DNA from 4 places in the Streptomyces sp. STAM6 genome. Region 3 is predicted to be linked to each of the others. Evidence: riboswitches for the same ligand, from Rfam matches in the RefSeq annotation. Region 3 holds a riboswitch; each other region holds the start of a gene.
What was found. A riboswitch is a leader RNA that binds a small molecule or an ion and turns the genes downstream of it on or off. The one in region 3 is predicted to bind cobalamin.
Positions count from the first base shown of each region.

Region 1 (3,630 bases), on a different contig from region 3:
TGCAGCGGGTGCTCGGCGAGCGGGGTGTCATGGCGGCCCGTACGCTCGTCGGAAACTATGTGACGTCGCTGGACATGGCAGGCTGCTCGGTCACCCTGTGCCAGGCTGACGAGGAGTTGCTCAGGCTGTGGGACGCGCCGGTGCAGACGGCCGCGCTCCGGTGGGGACGGTGATCGCGGTGATGGACGCGGACTTCTTCCGGCGGTGGATGACGAAGGCGGCGGCGGCCGTCGACCGCGAGGCGGACCGGCTCACCGAGCTGGACTCGGCGATCGGTGACGCCGATCACGGCACCAATCTGCAGCGCGGCTTCGCGGCCGTGACCGCGGCACTGGACAAGGAGCCGCCGCGGACCCCGGGCGCGGTGCTGATCCTCGCCGGCCGGCAGCTGATCTCGACGGTGGGCGGCGCGTCAGGACCGCTGTACGGGACACTGCTGCGGCGTACCGGCAAGGCGCTCGGTGACGCCGCCGAGGTCACGCCCGGGCAACTGGCCGACGCGCTGCGGGCCGGGGTCGCCGCGGTGGCGCAGCTCGGCGGGGCCGCGGCCGGCGACAAGACGATGCTGGACGCGCTGGAGCCGGCCGTGGAGGCGCTCGGCGCATCGTTCGCCGCGGCCGGGGAGGCGGCCGAGCGGGGGGCGGAGGCGACCGTGCCGATGCAGGCCCGCAAGGGCCGGGCGAGCTATCTCGGTGAACGCAGCATCGGGCACCGGGACCCCGGCGCCACCTCCTCCGCGCTGCTGATCGCGGCACTGGCCGAGGCGGAGGCGGCCTGATGGGGGCGCCGGTCGGGATCGTGCTCGTGTCGCACAGCGCTGCGGTCGCCTCGTCGGTCGCGGAGCTGGCGCGCGGTCTCGCGGGCGCCGGGCCGACCGCTCCGGTGGCGGCCGCCGGCGGCACGCCGGACGGCGGGCTCGGCACCAGTTCCGAACTGATCTCCGAAGCTGCCGCGTCGGTCGACGGCGGGGCCGGCGTGGCGGTGCTGGTCGACCTCGGCAGCGCCGTGCTGACGGTGAAGGCGCTCCTGGCGGAGGGGAACGAACTCCCCGACGGCACAAGGCTGGTGGACGCGCCGTTCGTCGAGGGAGCGGTGGCGGCCGTGGTCACGGCGTCGGCCGGCGGCGATCTCGACGCGGTGGTCACGGCGGCCTCGGAGGCGTACGGCTACCGCAAGGAGTGAGGCGGCCGGGGCGGCAGCCACGAGGGGTGGAGCGGGGCCGTGCGCCGGTGCGCGGGTTGTGATGGCCTGATCAACGCACTAATGTCACACCGCCTTGGTGTACGGGAAACCGGTGCGGTACCGGTGCGGCCCTCGCCACTGTGATCGGGAAGTCCGGCTCCATCCTTCGGGAAGCCACTGGACCACCGCGGGAGACCGTGGGGTCCGGGAAGGCGGAGTCGCGGCGGCATGACCCGTCAGCCAGGAGACCGGCCAGGGCGCGTTGTCCATCCACGAGGTGCTGGAGAGGGTCTCCCAACCATGCATATCGCCGAGGGGTATCTCCCCCCTGTGCACGCGGCCGCCTGGAGCGTCGCGGCCGCCCCCTTCGTCGTCCACGGCGTCCGCGCCCTGACCCGGGAGGTCAAGGCCAACCCTGAGTCCACTCTGCTGCTCGGTGCGTCCGGTGCCTTCACATTTGTCCTTTCGGCCCTGAAGATCCCGAGCGTGACGGGCAGTTGCTCGCACCCCACGGGCACGGGACTGGGCGCCATCCTCTTCCGGCCACCGATCATGGCGGTGCTCGGCACCATCACCCTGCTGTTCCAGGCGCTGCTGCTGGCGCACGGCGGTCTGACCACCCTGGGCGCGAACGCCTTCTCGATGGCGATCGTCGGGCCCTGGGCCGGCTTCGGGGTGTACTGGCTCCTGCGGCGGTTCGACGTGCCGCTGATGGTCAGCGTCTTCTTCGGCGCGTTCATCGCCGACATCACCACCTACTGCGTGACCAGCGTGCAGCTGGCGCTGGCGTTCCCGGACCCGAGCAGCGGTTTCATCGGCGCCCTCGGCAAGTTCGGCGGCATCTTCGCGGTCACCCAGCTTCCGCTCGCGGTCAGCGAGGGCCTGCTCACCGTGCTGGTGATGCGGCTGCTGATCCAGTCGAGCAAGGGGGAGCTGACCCGTCTCGGCGTGCTGCTCCAGCGCGGCCGCACGGACGAGAAGAAGGAGGCCGTGGCCTGATGAGCCGTAACGCCAAGATCAATACGCTGCTGCTGCTCGTCGTCGCGGCGCTCGCGGTCCTGCCGCTCGCCCTGGGCATGGGCGACCACAAGGAGGAGCCGTTCACGGGCGCGGACGGGCAGGCAGAGACCGCGATCACCGAGACGCATCCCGACTACGAGCCCTGGTTCAGCCCCCTGTACGAGCCGCCGTCCGGTGAGATCGAGTCGGCGCTGTTCTCCCTGCAGGCCGCGATCGGCGCCGGGGTGCTGGCGTACTACTTCGGGCTGCGCCGTGGCCGCCGGCAGGGCGAGGCCCGGGCGCGCGCCGAGGCGGCCGGTGCCCGGAGCGACGAGGCGGCCGAACCCGTGGCCGCCGACCGGCAGCCGTCCGCGTAGCCGCCGGTGCTGCCGATCGACGCGGCGGCGCACAGCAGTCGCTGGCGCCGCCGCCATCCGTGCGAAAAAGCGGTTCTCGGCTTCGGGCTGACGATCTGCGCGATCAGCCTGCCGGCGTGGCCCGGGGCCGTACTCGTCGCGGCCGCCACCCTGGCCGTGCTGCTCGGCCCCGCCGGCGTGGGCGGCCGGCAGCTGTGGCGGGCGTTCCGCATTCCGCTGGGCTTCTGTGTCACCGGCGCGGTACCGCTGCTGTTCCAGGTGGGCGGGGCGGGCGGGTTCGTGACGCTCGCGCCGGACGGGCCGGTACACGCGGGACAGTTGCTGCTGCGTACGTCGGCGGCGTCGCTCGGGGTGCTGCTGTTCGCGTTCACCACGCCGGTCTCGGACGTACTGCCGCGGCTGGTGCGGGCCGGGGTGCCGGCCCCGGTGGTCGACGTCGCGCTCGTGATGTACCGGATCAGCTTCCTGCTGCTGGACGCGGTGACCCGGATCCGGCAGGCACAGGCGGCACGCCTCGGGCTGACCACCCGCGCCGCGACGTGGCGTTCGCTGGCGGGCCTCGGCGCGACGGCCTTCGTCCGGGCCTTCGACCGCGCGGCCCGGCTCCAGACGGGGCTGGCCGGCCGCGGCTACGACGGGACACTGCGCGTCCTTGTACCGCAGGCGTCGGTGTCCGGGCGGTTCCTCGCCGCCACCGGGGCGCTGTTCACCGGTCTGGTGGCCCTCACTCTCGTACTCGAAAGGTTCCTGCCATGAATCCGTCCGCCGTCGTGGAACTCGTCGGTGCGGGATACGCGTACGAAGACGGGCCGGCCGTGCTGCGGGACGTGGACTTCGCGGTGCCCGAGGGGCGTTCGATCGCTCTCCTCGGCCGTAACGGCAGCGGCAAGACGACCATGCTGCGGCTGCTGAGCGGCGGGCTGCGGTGCGGGAGCGGCCGGCTGCGGCTGTCGGGCGAGGACGTGACGTACGACCGGGCCGGGCTGACCCGGCTGCGCACGACGGTGCAGCTCGTCGTGCAGGACCCGGACGACCAGCTCTTCGCCGCGTCGGTGGGGCAGGACGTGTCGTT
Region 1 covers NZ_JBUEFZ010000030.1:28,950-32,579, forward strand. Annotated here, with positions in the region: gene dhaK (dihydroxyacetone kinase subunit DhaK) at 1-173, shown strand, start outside; gene dhaL (dihydroxyacetone kinase subunit DhaL) at 179-778, shown strand; gene ACY34K_RS26800 (PTS-dependent dihydroxyacetone kinase phosphotransferase subunit DhaM) at 778-1,182, shown strand; cobalamin riboswitch at 1,261-1,453, shown strand; gene ACY34K_RS26805 (energy-coupling factor ABC transporter permease) at 1,483-2,181, shown strand; gene ACY34K_RS26810 (energy-coupling factor ABC transporter substrate-binding protein) at 2,181-2,558, shown strand; gene cbiQ (cobalt ECF transporter T component CbiQ) at 2,565-3,314, shown strand; gene ACY34K_RS26820 (energy-coupling factor ABC transporter ATP-binding protein) at 3,311-3,630, shown strand, end outside.
Region 1: another riboswitch for cobalamin. It lies ahead of ACY34K_RS26805 (energy-coupling factor ABC transporter permease); the one in region 3 lies ahead of cobN (cobaltochelatase subunit CobN).

Region 2 (3,630 bases), on a different contig from region 3:
GGTGGTGAGGGACTGGGCGTGACGCGTCCAGCGGACGGTCATCGGTCCGGGACGGGAGACGTCGCCGGCGAGGATCGGCGGGCGGACGTAGCGGGTGCCGTAGGACTGGACCCAGCCGTGCCGGGTGGCGAGGTAGCCGGTGAGCTGTTCGGCGAAGTACTGCACCATGTCGTTGCGTTCGGGTTCGCCGTGGACGAGGACGTCGATGCCGGCCTTCTCCTGGAAGGCGATGACGTCGCGGATCTCGGTCTCGATGCGCTGCTCGTAGGCGGGGGTGTCGAGACGGCCCTCCCGCAGGGCGGCACGGGCGGTCCGCAGTTCGGTGGTCTGCGGGAAGGAGCCGATGGTGGTGGTCGGCAGTGGGGGCAGGTTCAGATGGGCGCGCTGGGCGGCGGCGCGCCGGGGGTAGGGCTGGGCACGGCGGGTGTCGGCGGTGGTGACGGCGGCGGCGCGGGCGCGGACGGCCGGGTCGTGGGTGAGGGCGGAGCCGGCGCGGGAGGCGAGGCCGGCGCGGTTGGCGGCGAGTTCGGCGGCGATGGTGTCGGTGCCGTGGGCGAGGCCGCGGGCCAGGGTGGCGATCTCGGTGGTCTTCTGGCGGGCGAAGGAGAGCCAGCGGGCGATCTGCGGGTCGATGTCCCGTTCGGCTGTGGCGTCCAGGGGCACGTGCAGCAGGGAGCAGGAGGCGGCGACGTCCACCCGGTCGGCGAGTCCGAGGAGGGTGCCGAGGGTGGCGAGCGACGCGGAGAGGTCGTTGATCCAGATGTTGCGGCCGTCGACGACGCCGGCGACGAGGCGCTTGCCGGGCAGGCCGCCGGTTGCGGCGAGGTCGTCGAGGTTGGCGGCGGCGGGCCCGGTGAAGTCGAGCGCGAGCCCGTCGACGGGTGCCTCGGCGAGGACGGGGAGGGCTTCGCCGAGGCGGTCGAAGTAGGAGGCGACGAGCAGCCTGGGCCGGTCGCCGAGGGTGCCGAGGGCGCGGTAGGCGTGTGCGGTGGCGGCGAGTTCGGCGCCGGTGCGGTCCTGGACGAGGGCCGGCTCGTCGAGCTGGACCCAGGGGGCGCCCGCGGCACGCAGGTCGGCGAGGATCTCGGCGTACACGGGCAGCAACCGGTCGAGGAGGGTGAGCGGTTCGAAACCGGTGGGGACGTCGGGGGCGGGCTTGGCGAGCAGGAGGTAGGTGACGGGTCCGAGGAGGACGGGACGGGCGGTGTGGCCGAGGGCGAGGGCTTCGGTCAGCTCCGCGACCTGCCGGGTGGAGTCGGCGGAGAAGACGGTGCCGGGGCCGAGTTCGGGGACCAGGTAGTGGTAGTTGGTGTCGAACCACTTGGTCATCTCCAGGGGCGCGGCGTCCTGGGTGCCGCGCGCCATGGCGAAGTAGCCGTCGAGGGGGTCGGCTTCGAAGGCGGCGCGGTGGCGGGCGGGGACGGCGCCGACCATCACGGTGGTGTCGAGGACGTGGTCGTAGTACGAGAAGTCACCGGTGGGCACTTCGTCGAGGCCGGCGGCGGCCAGCTGCCGCCAGGTGGCGGCCCGCAACTCGGCCGCGGTCCGGTGGAGGCGGGCGGCGTCGACACGGCCCTTCCAGTAGCCCTCGACGGCCTTCTTCAGTTCCCGGTCCGGGCCCTGACGGGGGTAGCCGTACACGGTGGCCCTTGCTGCCGCGGCTGCGGACTTCGCTGTCACGGAACTCTCCTTCGCGAGCTGTTCACGACGAACGACCCCGGTGAGGGGTGAGGAGGCGAAGGAAACGGCCGAACGGGGCGGACGCACGGAGTCCGTGCCCGCCCTGTGTGTACGCCGACCCGCCCTCGAGGTCACCGGGATCTCCGCGCACGAGCCGGTCGTACGCGGGCAGTGGCAGGTCTTCGGACTCGCGGGCACGTCTGCCGGTGGATGACCGGCGGACCCCTACTGGCCGTCGCTTCCCGGACCTTGACGGATCCAGTGCGTATGACGGCGGTCGTTCCCGCTCACCGCTGCGGGGCAGTCCCGGATTCCCACCGGGTTCCCTCTTGCGACGCGCCTGCCTGGCGGGCAGGGCGAACCAGCTGCGCCGGACAGTCTACGGCGGTCGGCCGGCGCGGGGCGGGGCACGGGGCGGGGCGGGCGCCGTGATGCGGTCCGGTGCCGTGACGCGGTGCCGTGACGCGGTGCCTGGGGCGGCACCGTCAGGGCGGCGGGTGGCACACTGACCGCCGGTCGTTCGAAGGAGCCAGCACGTGTCGATGATCCGCAGCCTCCGGCGTCTGGTGCGCCGGGCCTACCGCAGAAGGGTCGACCTGAGCCACCCGGCGCGGTCGCCGCTGGGCACCGCGGTGGTCAATTGCGTGATCTACGAGGACGGTGTGCGGCAGCCGGAGGCGTGGACGGCGTCCGAGGCGGTGGCGCGGGTGCGCAAGTCGGGCCGGGGTTTCGTGTGGATCGGTCTGCACGAGCCGTCGGCCGAGGAGATAGCGGAGGTGGCCGAGTTGTTCGGGCTGCATCCGCTGGCCGTGGACGACGCGGTGCAGGCCCATCAGCGGCCGAAGTTCCAGCGGTACGACGGGACGCTGTTCGCCGTGTTCAAGACGTGCCGTTACGTCGAGCACGCGGAACTCACCGCGACGAGCGAGGTGGTGGACACGGGTGAGGTGATGGTCTTCACCGGCCACGACTTCGTGATCACGATCCAGCACGGGAGGCACGGGTCGCTGGGGCCGCTGCGGGAGGCGCTGGAGGCCGTGCCGGAGCAACTGGCGAAGGGGCCCGCGGCGGTGCTGCACGCGGTGGCGGACCGTGCGGTCGACGACTACCTGACGGTGACGGACGCCCTGCAGAGCGACATGGACGCGGTCGAGACGGCGGTGTTCAGCGAGCACGCCGCCCGCACCGACGCGGGCCGCATCTACCAGCTCAAGCGGGAACTCATGGAGGTGAAGCGGGCGGTGGGTCCGCTGCACCGCCCCCTGCAGGAGATCATCAGCTCCCCGCCGCCGCCGATCGAGGCCGGGCTCGAACCGTACTTCCGGGACGTGGCGGGCCATCTGGAGCGCGTGAACGAGCAGATCTCGTCGTACGACGCCCTGCTCGACTCCATCCTGCAGGCGCACCTCGCGCAGGTGACGCTGGCCCAGAACGAGGACATGCGCAAGATCACGGCCTGGGCGGCGATCGTGGCGGTGCCCACGATGGTGTGCGGCGTGTACGGCATGAACTTCGAGCACATGCCCGAACTCCGCTGGACGTACGGGTACCCGGCGGTGCTCGCCGTCATGGCGGCGGCCTGCTACCTGATCCACCGCAGCTTCCGCCGCAACGGCTGGCTCTGAGCCCCTCAGTCCGGGCGCCGGGCGCGCCGGCGGCGCTTCACGGCCGTGTAGCCGGCGAAGAAGAGGGCGGTGCCCGCGAGGGCAGCGCCGACGGCCGTCTCGATGCCGGTCGGCCGCGACGTCCCGCCGACACCCCCGGCGACACCCCGGGTGGGCCGGGCGGTCACCCCTGCACGGCTCTCCCCGGCTGTCGGCACGGCCGTGACCGCCCCTCGCCGGGGCAGCGCCTCGCAGGCGATCCCGTCATCCGGCCCCGGGTCCTCGTCGAGCCGGTGCGGGTCGCTGCGGTCCCGGTCGAACTCGGCCTGCGCGTCTTCCTGGAAGG
Region 2 covers NZ_JBUEFZ010000017.1:85,016-88,645, forward strand. Annotated here, with positions in the region: gene metE (5-methyltetrahydropteroyltriglutamate--homocysteine S-methyltransferase) at 1-1,680, opposite strand, end outside; cobalamin riboswitch at 1,837-2,062, opposite strand; gene ACY34K_RS20690 (magnesium and cobalt transport protein CorA) at 2,223-3,305, shown strand; gene ACY34K_RS20695 (hypothetical protein) at 3,311-3,630, opposite strand, start outside.
Region 2: another riboswitch for cobalamin. It lies ahead of metE (5-methyltetrahydropteroyltriglutamate--homocysteine S-methyltransferase); the one in region 3 lies ahead of cobN (cobaltochelatase subunit CobN).

Region 3 (3,630 bases):
GTGGATCATCCGCACGGCGACCTGGCTGACGTCGGCGGGCAGGCCCGCGAGATCCGCCTCGGCGCGGATCGTGGCAAAGGACTGGCGGTAGATCTCCGCGCCGTCCTTCTCGTAGTCGAACACTCTGCTCTCGCTCATCTCGTAGTACGGGCCCTCGTGATCGCGTCGGCCAGGCTCGCGCCGCCGGCGGCCTGGCCTGTCGGTACGTCGTGTTCCGCCGTGCCCCGTACGGTCACCCGGTACGTGCCGTCGCCGGTCGCGACGGCGTCCACCCACGTGCCGCGCGGGTGGCCGCAGCGGCGCTCGCAGCCCGACCAGTGGACCGGCAGGGGGCGCGGGCCGCCCTCGCGGGGGCCGTTCGGGCCGCGGGCGTCGCCGGGTGTGGCGTCGGCCCGCACGTCGGACAGGGACTTGGCGCAGCCCGGCCGGCCGGTGCAGGCGCTGACGCCGAGCCAGGGTGAGTCGGCGCGGGTGAGGAATCCGGCCGCGTCCAGGGCAGCGAGCCGTTCCGCGGCCGCGGCGCGGTCGGCGAGGCCCGACAGGACGAATCCGCGCCAGGGGGTGGCCCGTACCTCCCCGGCCGGCACCAGGGCGCGGAACTGCGCGCTGGTCACCCGCCCGAGGGGTGCGAGTACGGACAGGGCGCCGTCCCCGACCAGCCCGAGCCCGGGAGGCGACCCCACGGGTACGGGAACCGGGCCCGCGCCACGTGTGTCCGTGCCCCGTACGTCGACGCTCCGGGCATCCGCGCCCCGTGCGTCCGTGCCGCGGGTACCCGCGCCGCGTGCGTAAGCGCCCGGGAACTGCCGCGCGGCGGTCGCCCCGCTCGCCGACCCGGCGTCCTCGGGCCCGCTCGTCGCCGGCGCGTCCGCCGCCTCCGAGGCGATCCCCGCGGCCGCCAGGGCCGATTCCACGTCCACGTCCTGGCCGTCCGGCAGCTCGCCCGCCCGCCAGGCGCCCGTGCCCGCCTCCCGCACGGCCGCCAGGAAGGCGCGGGCCGCGGCCAGAGCGGCGCGCGGCGCGTCCGCGGCGGGCACCCGGCGGAAGGGGTGCGCTCCCACCCGTACCAGGGCGGAAGCGGCATCCGGGGCTGCGAGCAAGGTCACATCTCCGCCGAGCGCCGCCACGTCGCCGCGCCCGTCGTCGAGGGCGAAGAGGAAACGCCCGGACAGGGCCGTCGCCCAGGGGGCGGCGCAGATCAGGGAGTCCAGTTCGCGGGCCCACAACTGGACGTCGGCGTAGCCGAGTCCGTCCAGCCCGGCCAAGGGGGAGGCCACCACATTGCGTACGCGTTCATGGGTGTCGGAGGGCAGCAGCCCGGCGTCCCGCAACAGCCGGGCCAGGGCGAGCCCGCAGTCCTCACCGAGGCCCCTGAGCTCGATGTTGCCGCGTGAGGTGAGAGTGAGACGCCCGTCACCCAGCCGGTCGGCGGCGTCCGCCAGCACCAGCACCTGATGGGACGTCAAAAGACCTGCGGGCAGGCGGAGTCGGGCCAGGCCGCCGTCGTCAGCCCGGTGCAGTCGCAGCGCACCCGGGCAGGCGTCACCGCGGTCCCGTATGTGAGCTTCACCCCGGTCCGGGGTTTTTGGTGAGCTGGGCGGCATGGCGGCGAGCATACCCACGTCCTTCCAGGTGCCCGCCCTGCGGCGAGGGCGCAGGATCTACTATGCAGACGGCACAGGGTCCCAGGGCCCTAGGGAGGAAGCCCGGTGGAAATCCGGCGCGGTCCCGCCACTGTGAGTCCGGCCCCGGCCGGGCGAGTCAGGAACTCCCGCCGTCCTTACGACCACCCGGGGCGCGGACACCCCGAGGAAGGCCTGCGCACGCCATGACGCCCGCGACCACGCCCGAGGCGACGCCCACCCCGGCGCCCGCGACGACGATCCTGCTGCTGTCGCACTCCGACACCGACCTGCTGAGCGCCCGCGCGGCCGGCGGCCCGGTGGAGTACCGGTTCGCGAACCCCGCCCGGCTGCCGCTGGACGACGTGCCCCGGCTCCTCGACGGCGCCGACCTGGTCGTCGTGCGCCTCCTCGGCGGCGTCCGCGCATGGGAGGAGGGCCTCCAGGCCGTCCGGGACGCCGGGAAGCCCGTGGTCGTCCTCACCGGCGAACAGGCCCCCGACGCCCAGCTGATGGAGACCTCCACCGTCCCCATCGGCATCGCGGCCGAGGCGCACGCCTACCTCGCCCACGGCGGTCCGGACAATCTGGAACAGCTCGCCCGTTTCCTCTCCGACACGGTTCTGCTCACCGGCCACGGCTTCGAGCCGCCGGCCGCCGCCCCCACCTGGGGCCCGCTGGAGCGGACCGCGCGGAACACCACCGGCCCCACCGTGGCCGTGCTCTACTACCGCGCCCACCACATGAGCGGCAACACCGCCTTCGTCGCCACCCTGTGCGAGGCGATCGAGGACGCCGGCGGGCAGGCCCTGCCGCTGTACGTGGCCTCCCTCCGCGCCCCCGAGCAGGAGCTCGTCGAGAACCTGCGGACGGCCGACGCCATCGTCACCACCGTCCTCGCCGCCGGCGGCACGAAGCCCGCCGAGGCGCAGGCCGGCGGAGACGACGAGTCGTGGGACGCGGGCGCCCTCGCCGCCCTCGACGTGCCGATCCTCCAGGCCCTCTGCCTGACCGGCCCGCGCTCCGCCTGGGAGGAGAACGACGAAGGGCTCTCCCCGCTGGACGCCGCGAGCCAGGTCGCCGTCCCCGAGTTCGACGGCCGGCTCATCACCGTCCCGTTCTCCTTCAAGGAGATCGACGAGGACGGCCTGCCCGCCTATGTCGCGGACACCGAACGCGCCGCCCGGGTCGCCGGCATCGCGGTCCGTCACGCCCGCCTGCGCCACATCCCGAACGCCGACAAGCGCCTGGCGCTGGTCCTCTCCGCGTACCCGACCAAGCACTCCCGCATCGGCAACGCCGTCGGCCTCGACACCCCCGCGTCCGCGGTCGCGCTGCTGCGCCGGCTGCGCGAGGAGGGCTACGACTTCGGTGACGAGGACGTGCCGGGCCTGGCGACCGGCGACGGCGACGAGCTGATCTACGCGCTGATCGAGGCCGGCGGCCACGACCAGGCCTGGCTCACCGAGGAACAGCTGGCCAGGAACCCGGTCCGCATCCCGGCCGCCGACTACCGGCGCTGGTACGCGAAGCTGCCGCGGGAGCTGCGCGACCAGGTCGAGGAGCACTGGGGCCCGGCGCCGGGCGAGATGTTCCTGGACCGCTCCCGCAATCCGGAGGGCGACATCGTGCTCGCCGCCCTGCGCCGCGGGAACCTGCTGATCCTCATCCAGCCGCCGCGCGGCTTCGGCGAGAACCCGATCGCGATCTACCACGACCCGGATCTGCCGCCGTCGCACCACTACCTGGCCGCCTACCGCTGGATCGCCGCCGCCCGCGAGGACGGTGGCTTCGGCGCCGACGCCATGGTCCACCTCGGCAAGCACGGCAACCTGGAGTGGCTGCCCGGCAAGAACGCGGGCCTGTCCGCCGCCTGCGGCCCCGACGCCGCGCTCGGCGACATCCCGCTGGTCTACCCCTTCCTGGTCAACGACCCGGGCGAGGGCACCCAGGCCAAGCGCCGCGTCCACGCCACCCTCGTCGACCACCTGGTGCCGCCGATGGCCCG
Region 3 covers NZ_JBUEFZ010000019.1:48,626-52,255, forward strand. Annotated here, with positions in the region: gene ACY34K_RS21570 (precorrin-8X methylmutase) at 1-138, opposite strand, end outside; gene ACY34K_RS21575 (cobalamin biosynthesis protein CobG) at 135-1,616, opposite strand; cobalamin riboswitch at 1,660-1,790, shown strand; gene cobN (cobaltochelatase subunit CobN) at 1,829-3,630, shown strand, end outside.

Region 4 (3,630 bases), on a different contig from region 3:
CAGCTGGCGATCCCCCAGCTGTTCGAGAACATGTTCCCGGACTGGTTCGCGGGCGTCGCCTTCGCCGCCATCGGCATCGGCGCGCTGGTCCCGGCGGCCATCATGTCCATCGCCGCGGCCAACCTCTTCACCCGGAACATCTACAAGGACTTCCTGAAGCCGGACGCCACCCCGGAGCAGGAGACCAAGGTGTCCAAGCTGGTGTCGCTGCTGGTGAAGGTGGGCGCGCTGGCCTTCGTCCTCACCATGGACAAGACCGTCGCCATCAACTTCCAGCTGCTCGGCGGCATCTGGATCCTGCAGACCTTCCCGGCCCTGGTCGGCGGTCTGTTCACGCGCTGGTTCCACCGCTGGGCGCTGCTGGCCGGCTGGGCCGTCGGCATGGTCTACGGCACGGCCGCCGCGTACGGCGTCGCGAGCCCCACGCAGAAGCACTTCGGCGGCTCGTCCGCCGAGATCCCGGGCATCGGTGAGATCGGCTACATCGGCCTGACGGCGTTCGTCCTCAACGTGGTCGTCACCGTCGTCCTCACCTTCGTCCTCAAGGCCGTCAAGGCCCCCGAGGGCGTGGACGAGACGTCGCCGTCGGACTACACCGCCGACGCGGGCGACCCGGGCGTCAAGGTCGAGCTTCCGCCGGCCACGGCGGGTGCCGGTCACTGACGGCCCTCGCGCACGACGAAGGCCGCCGCACTCCCTCCGGGGGGCGCGGCGGCCTTCGTCGTCGCCGCACGAGGGGCCACACTGCGCCCATGGACATCACCATCAGGGCCGTACGGCCCGACGAGCACACCGCGCTGGGCGACATCACCGCGGAGGCGTACCTCGCCGACGGGCTGCCGGCCTTCGGAGAGAGCGACGAGTACCTGCACGAGCTGCGCGACGTGTCCGCGCGTGCCGCGGGGGCCGAGGTGCTCGTCGCCGTGGGCGAGAACGAACAGCTGCTGGGCGGCGTGACGTTCGTCGCGTCCGGCGGCCCGTGGGCCGGCATCGCGCGCGAGGGCGAGGCCGAGATCCTGATGCTCGCGGTGGCGGAAGCGGCCCGCGGCCGGGGTGCCGGCGAGGCGCTCGCACGGGCCTGCGTGGAGCGCGCCCGGGCCCTGCCGGGCTGCCGGGGGATCGTCCTGTCGACCCAGGTCGCGATGCGATCGGCCCACCGGCTCTACGAGCGGCTGGGGTTCGTACGGACCCCGGAACGGGACTGGGAACCCCTCCACGGCGTCACTCTGCGCACCTACGGCCTGAAGCTCTGAGCGACACGGCGATTGCCGACCGACACAACATGTGGGGGGTGCCTCAAGGGGAGCCCCCCACATGTATGCTCATGCTCGCTGTCGTCGCAGGGGAATCCGGTGCGAATCCGGAACTGTCCCGCAACGGTGTGTTGGTGTGCCTTTGCGCCCTTTGAAGTCCGAACACCTGCTGACAGTGCGCCCGGTCCGTCCGGCCCGGGTGCCCAGACGTCCGGGCCTCGCGGAGTGGGCCGGTGGACGCGGTGCATGCGCCCCTGTGCCCGGGCGCCCCGCTCCCCTGCCCGCCCGCCGGCCCCGAGCCGAGCGAGGGAGAGCCCCCACGTGACCATCGCGCCAGCCGATCCGGCCTCAAGCGTCACGGACACGGAGACCGACGGACCCGGGACCGCCCACCCGTCTCCCACCACCGCCCTCGACGGAGGTCCTTCGGGCCGCGGCGCCGACCTGCTGCGGACCCTGACGGACCTCACCGCCGATCTGCCCGACACGGACCCCGGCCGGGTCGCCGCCGCCGCGCTGCGCGGCCGGCACGCCGGTTCGGACGACGCCGAACTGCGGGAGCTCGCCACCGAGGCGGCCGCCGGACTCATCTCCGAGGACCCCGCGTACTCGCGGCTCGCCGCCAGGCTGCTGACCCGGACCATCGCCGAAGAGGCGGCGAGCCAGGGCGCGGTGTCGTTCTCGGCGTCCGTGGCCGTCGGCCACCGTGAGGGCCTGATCGCCGACCGCACGGCCGAGTTCGTCCGTCTGCACACCGTACGGATGGACGGCCTCGTCGACCCGGAGGCGGACGACCGCTTCGGCTACTTCGGCCTGCGGACGCTCTACTCGCGCTATCTGCTCCGGCACCCGATCACGCGCAAGGTCATCGAGACCCCGCAGCACTTCATGCTGCGCGTGGCGGCCGGCCTCGCGGAGGACGACTCGCTGCGCGCGCTGGACGAGGTCGCGGCGCTCTACCGGCTGATGAGCCGGCTCGACTACCTGCCGTCCTCCCCCACGCTGTTCAACTCCGGCACCCGCCACCCGCAGATGTCGTCCTGCTACCTGCTGGACTCGCCGCAGGACGAGCTGGACTCGATCTACGACCGCTACCACCAGGTGGCGCGGCTCTCCAAGCACGCGGGCGGCATCGGACTGTCCTACTCCCGCATCCGTGCCCGCGGTTCGCTCATCCGCGGCACCAACGGCCACTCCAACGGCATCGTGCCGTTCCTGAAGACCCTGGACGCCTCGGTCGCCGCCGTGAACCAGGGCGGCCGCCGCAAGGGCGCGGCCGCGGTCTACCTGGAGACCTGGCACGCGGACATCGAGGAGTTCCTGGAGCTGCGCGACAACACGGGCGAGGACGCCCGGCGCACCCACAACCTCAACCTGGCGCACTGGATCCCGGACGAGTTCATGCGCCGGGTCAACGCGGACGCCGAGTGGTCGCTGTTCTCGCCGGCCGACGTGCCGGAGCTCGTCGACCTGTACGGCGAGGAGTTCGACACCGCCTACCGCAGGGCCGAGGCGGCCGGACTGGCCAAGAAGACCATGCCGGCCCGTGACCTGTACGGCCGCATGATGCGCACCCTCGCGCAGACCGGCCAGGGCTGGATGACGTTCAAGGACGCCTCCAACCGGACCGCGAACCAGACCGCCGAGCCCGGCACGGTCGTGCACTCCTCCAACCTGTGCACCGAGATCATCGAGGTGACGAACGACGGCGAGACCGCCGTCTGCAACCTCGGTTCGGTGAACCTGGGCGCCTTCGTCGCCGGAGGCACGATCGACTGGGAGCGGCTGGACGAGACCGTCCGCACCGCCGTGACGTTCCTCGACCGGGTCGTCGACATCAACTTCTACCCGACCGAGCAGGCCGGCCGGTCCAACACCAAGTGGCGGCCGGTGGGTCTGGGCGCGATGGGCCTGCAGGACGTCTTCTTCCAGCTGAAGCTGCCGTTCGACTCCCCCGAGGCGCGCGCCCTGTCGACCCGGATCGCCGAGCGGATCATGCTCGCGGCCTACGAGGCCTCCGCCGACCTCGCCGAGCGCAGCGGCCCGCTCCCCGCATGGGAGCAGACCCGGGCGGCGCGCGGGGTGCTGCACCCGGACCACTACGACGTGGAGCTGAACTGGCCGGAGCGCTGGGCGGCGCTGCGCGAGCGGATCGCCTCGGTCGGCATGCGCAACTCGCTGCTGCTGGCCATCGCCCCGACCGCGACCATTGCCTCCATCGCCGGCGTGTACGAGTGCATCGAGCCGCAGGTCTCCAACCTCTTCAAGCGTGAGACGCTGTCGGGTGAGTTCCTCCAGGTCAACTCCTACCTGGTCGAAGAGCTGAAGAAGCTCGGCGTGTGGGACGCGCAGACCCGGGAGGCGCTGCGCGAGTCCA
Region 4 covers NZ_JBUEFZ010000003.1:62,322-65,951, reverse strand. Annotated here, with positions in the region: gene mctP (monocarboxylate uptake permease MctP) at 1-663, shown strand, start outside; gene ACY34K_RS05090 (GNAT family N-acetyltransferase) at 753-1,253, shown strand; cobalamin riboswitch at 1,319-1,441, shown strand; gene ACY34K_RS05085 (ribonucleoside-diphosphate reductase subunit alpha) at 1,575-3,630, shown strand, end outside.
Region 4: another riboswitch for cobalamin. It lies ahead of ACY34K_RS05085 (ribonucleoside-diphosphate reductase subunit alpha); the one in region 3 lies ahead of cobN (cobaltochelatase subunit CobN).